One region of the Arsenicicoccus sp. UBA2120 genome, then DNA from elsewhere that is predicted to be linked to it. Evidence: riboswitches for the same ligand, from Rfam matches in the RefSeq annotation. Region 1 holds a riboswitch; the other holds the start of a gene.
The links. Region 1 has a riboswitch for thiamine pyrophosphate ahead of thiM (hydroxyethylthiazole kinase). Riboswitches for the same ligand answer to the same signal wherever they lie in the genome.

Region 1 (2,453 bases):
AGGTCGGTCGGGTGCCTGGGCCGTATGCCGCTCCGCCGCCTCGCGCCACCGGGCCAGGAGCGTGGCCGCCGCCTCGTGGGGGTCAGCCGCGGCGCAGACGGCGCTGACGACGGCGGCCCCGTCGACGCCGGTGGCCGGGAGCAGGCCGATGCGTGACGCGTGGATGCCGCCGATGGCGACCGTCGGCCAGGGGCTGGCGGCGACGAGCGCGGCGATGCCCTCGGGGCCGGCGGGGGTCGCGGCGTCGGGCTTGGTGGCCTGCTCCCACACCGGTCCCAGGCCGAGGTAGTCGACGGTGCCCTCGGGCAGGGCCCGGGCCGCCTCGACGTGGGCGAGGGTCTGGCAGGAGAGCCCGAGGAGGCGGTCGGGACCGAGGAGCTCGCGCGCCCGCCCGGGCGACAGGTCGCTCTGGCCGATGTGGGCGCCCGCGGCCCCGGTTGCCTCGACGAGGTCGACCCGGTCGTTGACGACGACGGGGACGCCGGTGCCCTCGAGCGCCCGGATCACCGACCGCGTGAGGCGCAGGATCCGCTCGTCGTCGGCCCGGGGGTCACGCACCTGCACGAGGGTCGCGCCCCCGTCCACGGCGGCGCGGGCGACCCGCGCGACCTGGTCGTCGCCGCCGCACAGGGCCGTGTCGGTGACGAGGTAGAGCGTGAGGTCGAGATCGCGTCCCTCGAGGACGGACCGCTGACCGGTCATGAGAGCACCAGCCCGGAGGCGAGCTCGTCGGGGGTGACCAGGCTCAGCTCGTCGAGCAGCGCCACGGCGAAGCTGCCGGGCCCCCGAGCCGCGCGGGCGGCGCGCTCGGCGGCCACCGTCAGCAGCCCCGTCGCGCTCGTGGCGGCGAGCAGCGCGTCGTCGCACACGGCCGCGAAGCCCGCCATCAGGGCGCCGAGGGCGCAGCCCACCCCGGTGACCTTGGTCATCACGGGATCACCGTTGTGCACCCGGACCAGGCGCTCGCCGTCCGTGAGGTGGTCGACGGCGCCGCTGACCGCGACGACCGTGCGGCGGGAGGTGGCGAGCTCGCGGGCGCGGTCCAGGACCTCCTCGGGCGAGTCGGCGCTGTCGACCCCGCGACCTCCGAGACCGCCCAGCAGCCCCGCGATCTCGGAGGCGTTGCCGCGCACGATCGTCGGCGCGTGCAGGTCCATGAGCGAGACCGCGACCCCGGTGCGCCAGGCCAGGCCGCCGGCGGCGACCGGGTCGAGCACCCACGGCGTGCCGGCGGCCTGCGCGCCCGTGACGGCGGCCCGCATGGCGGCCGTCGTGTCGTCGTACGGCGTCCCGGTGTTGACCAGCACGCCGCCCGCGACCCGGGCGAAGGCCTCCGCCTCGTGCGGGTTGTCCACCATGGCGGGGGCGGCGCCGGCGGCCAGCAGGACGTTGGCCGTCCACTGCGCCACGACGATGTTGGTGAGGCTCTGGACCAGCGGCGTGGTGGCCCTGAGCCGGGCGAGCGCCTCGGCCACCCCGTCGGGGGTGACTGCGGTCACCGGGTCCACGGATGCGTCCGTCATACGACGTCCCTTCGCTAGCACGACCTAGATCAGGTGCGACGGGTGTGATCTCAGCCCGGCCGACGGCCAGGCACCCCGCGTCTCCTCGCACCTTAACGGACGCGGTCGACGTGTGGGCCAGGGGACCCGACGGGCCGTTGTCCACAGGCCCGGCCGTCGACGCGTGGATCCGCGTCGTCGTCCACAGGCCGAGGGCAGGGGGTGGTGCCGGGGTCCGCGGCTCGTGACGATCGCTGCATGGACACCACACCCACCACCGCTGGCATCCCGCTCACGCTCGACGAGATGCTCGAGGGACGTTCGATGCGCGACGTCACCCATCTGCGGCGAGCCATCCAGGCCACGATGCCGCCGCCCGGGCCGCGCGACCACGACGTCGCCGTCCTGATCGGCGACCTCAACGGGCATCTCGTCGCCCCCATGTCCTTCCGGGACCTGCCGTCCCCCTGCGATCCCGCCCACGTGCGAGTGCTCCTCGAGGCGGTCGCCGAGGTGGTGGGTGAGCATGCGACGGTCGCCACCCTGCTCGTGCGGCCCGGGCCGGCGCACGCGATCGCCGCCGATCGCGCGTGGCAGGAGGTCGCCCAAAGGTGCTGGCAGGAGAAAGGGGTGATCGACCTGGGGTGCTTCGTCGTCGGCACCCACGGCGTGGACCTGCTCCCCAGGCTGGAGCTCGTCGCCTGAGGCGCTGCCCGGGGCGATACCCCTAGGCGTCGAGGTCGACGATCACCGGGGCGTGGTCGCTCGCGCCCTTGCCCTTGCGCTCCTCGCGGTCGATGGACGCGCCGGTCACCCGGCTCGCGAGCGCGGGGCTCGCCAGGCAGAAGTCGATGCGCATGCCCTGCTTCTTGGGGAAGCGCAGCTGGGTGTAGTCCCAGTAGGTGTAGGTGCGGGGCTCGGACGTGTAGGGCCGGACCACGTCGGCGAAGC
Region 2 (2,453 bases), on a different contig from region 1:
ACCGGGTGCTGGCGCGGGCGCGCGGCGTGCTCGACGACCCGAGGCTGGTCACCGACCCCGAGCGGCTGGCGGGCCTGTCCCGGCTCCTGCTCGTCGAGCTGCCCGAGGTGCTGCGCGACGGCGACGACGTGGCGCTCGAGCCCGACCCGACCCGGCGCCGGCTGCGGGTGGCGCTGCGGCTGGACCAGCTCGACCGGCGGCTGGCGGCCCTGCGCACCCCCGCCTGATCGCCGCCACGTACCCCAGGCCCGAGGCCGCCACGCACCCAGGCCCGCAGACCCCCAGGCCCGTCATACCGCCCAGCAGCAGCGAGTCGCCCCGACCGATGGACCGGTCGGGGCGACTCGCGTGACGGACGGGGTGATCAGGCCTTGTTGGTGCGGGCGTCGATCTGCGCCTGCAGGTCGACGTCACCGATGTCGTTGCTCTGGCGCTTGACCGCGGAGACGAACCCCTTGGCCGCCTGACGCTGCGCCACCAGGCGCGCGATGCCGATCACGAGACCGGAGAACGCCGCGAAGGCCAGCGCTTCCTTCCAGTCCACGTCGGGGTTGGTGGGGTCGGAGGGGGCCTCCTTGCCCGTGGCCTTCTGCCAGCCCGAGTTGACGATCTTGTTGGCCACCATGCCGGCCAGCATGGCGGCGCCGGTGCCAATGAGCTTCCACACGTTAGGTCCCATGCGTTGAGTCTCACACGATCTTCGCGGTAGCGTCACGTTTCACACGACAGGGGAGCGCAGATCGCGCTGAGAGTGCGGGCGACCGCAGACCCTCCGCACCTGATCCGGTTAGCACCGGCGCTAGGGAGTCGGATTCTCGAGGCGACCCGAGGGGTCACCTTCCCTCTTGGTGACCGACCAGGAGATCTCGTATGCCGAACACCACCGGCTCCGCCGCCACCGCGCGGCCGGGCCAGCACGCACGACCGTCCGCGCTCGCCACGGGGGCCCTCATGTCATGGCGAGGCATCGACCTCGTCCTCGGCGCCGTCCTCGCCGTCGCGCTGGGCGTCGCCTTCTGGGGGTGGGACAGCACCCTCTACCACGTCGTCGAGGCGGCCGCCGTCGGCTATGCCCCGATCGGCTCGCTCGCGCTCGGCGTGTGGGTGCTCCCCGCCGTGGCCGGCGCGCTGCTGATCCGGCGTCCCGGCGCGGCCCTCTACGTCGAGCTGATCGCCGCGAGCGTGGAGACGCTGCTCGGCAGCAAGTGGGGCTGGCTCGTGATGCTGTCCGGGCTGCTGCAGGCGCTCGGGGTGGAGCTGGCGATGTGGCTGTGGCGCTGGCGGCGGTTCGACATGGTGGCCGCGGTGCTGGGCGGCGTGCTCGGTGCCGTCCTGGAGATCTGCCTCTACGAGTGGTGGCAGTACGTCCCGCAGCTCGCCTGGATCCACAAGCTCGTCTACCTCGGCTTCGGCATGGTCTCGTGCGCGCTGATCGCCGGGCTCGGGGGCGCCGCGCTGGTGCGCGCGCTGGCCCGGGCCGGCGTGGTCGACGCCTTCCCGGCGGGCCGCGAGGCGCGTGAGTCCCACGGCCGCTGACGCCTCCCTCGAGCGTGGTCTCGACCTCGACGAGGGTCCGAGGGGGGCTCTCGTCGAGGTCGACGACCTCACCTGGCTCCCGTATGGCGCCGCCCGCCCGGTCCTCGACGCGGTGTCGCTGCGCGTGGCGCCGGGGGAGCGGGTGCTGCTCGCGGGCGCCAGCGGGTCCGGCAAGTCGACCCTGCTCCGGGCGCTGGCCGGCGTGCTCGCCGACACGGGTGGCGGTGACCAGACGGGGCAGGTGCGGGTGTCGCGGCAGGTGGGCCTGCTCCTGCAGGATCCCGACGACGCGGTGGTCGCGCGGACCGTGGGGCGCGACGTGGCCTTCGGCCCCGAGAACGCCGGCGTGCCACGCGGGCCGCTGTGGGAGCGGGTGCGGGCGGCGCTGGACTCCGTGTCCTTCCCGTATGCCGTGGACCGCGAGACGCGCGCCCTGTCCGGCGGCGAGACCCAGCGCCTCGCGCTCGCGGGCGTGCTCGCCCTCGACCCGGGCCTCGTGCTGCTCGACGAGCCGTGCTCGATGCTCGACCCCGAGGCCGCGGAGGCGGTCCGGTCGGCGGTGGCCCTGGCCGTCGCCGAGGTGGGGGCCACCCTGGTGGTCGTCGAGCACCAGCTCGCGCACTGGGTGGACGTCTGCGACCGGCTCGTCGTGCTGGGCGACGGCGGTCGGGTGGTGGCGGACGGCCCGATGACGTCGACGCTGGCCGCCGAGGGGGAGCGGCTGGCGGAGCTGGGCCTGTGGGTGCCGGGGGCGCCGCCGCCGGCGTCGATGGAGGTGGCGACCGGGCTGGTGACGCCGGTCCGGCCGGGCGGGGTGACGGCGTCGATCGACGCGGTGCTGCGCCAGGTGCAGCCGGGGCTGGCCTCCTGGCAGGCGGTGCACCCGCCGCAGCTCGTGCTGCGGGACGTGGCTCTGG

Region 2: it holds a riboswitch for thiamine pyrophosphate, as region 1 does, so the genes downstream of both, B2P18_RS13605 (ECF transporter S component) here and thiM (hydroxyethylthiazole kinase) in region 1, are expected to answer to the same signal.

What each region holds. Positions count from the first base shown of each region.
Region 1 is NZ_DCYC01000076.1:20,781-23,233, forward strand. It holds gene thiE (thiamine phosphate synthase) at 1-702, opposite strand, end outside; gene thiM (hydroxyethylthiazole kinase) at 699-1,523, opposite strand; TPP riboswitch at 1,513-1,611, opposite strand; gene B2P18_RS12780 (hypothetical protein) at 1,761-2,207, shown strand; gene B2P18_RS12785 (exodeoxyribonuclease III) at 2,230-2,453, opposite strand, start outside.
Region 2 is NZ_DCYC01000080.1:45,469-47,921, forward strand. It holds gene B2P18_RS13595 (hypothetical protein) at 1-227, shown strand, start outside; gene B2P18_RS13600 (DUF4235 domain-containing protein) at 365-679, opposite strand; TPP riboswitch at 718-823, shown strand; gene B2P18_RS13605 (ECF transporter S component) at 871-1,536, shown strand; gene B2P18_RS13610 (ATP-binding cassette domain-containing protein) at 1,517-2,453, shown strand, end outside.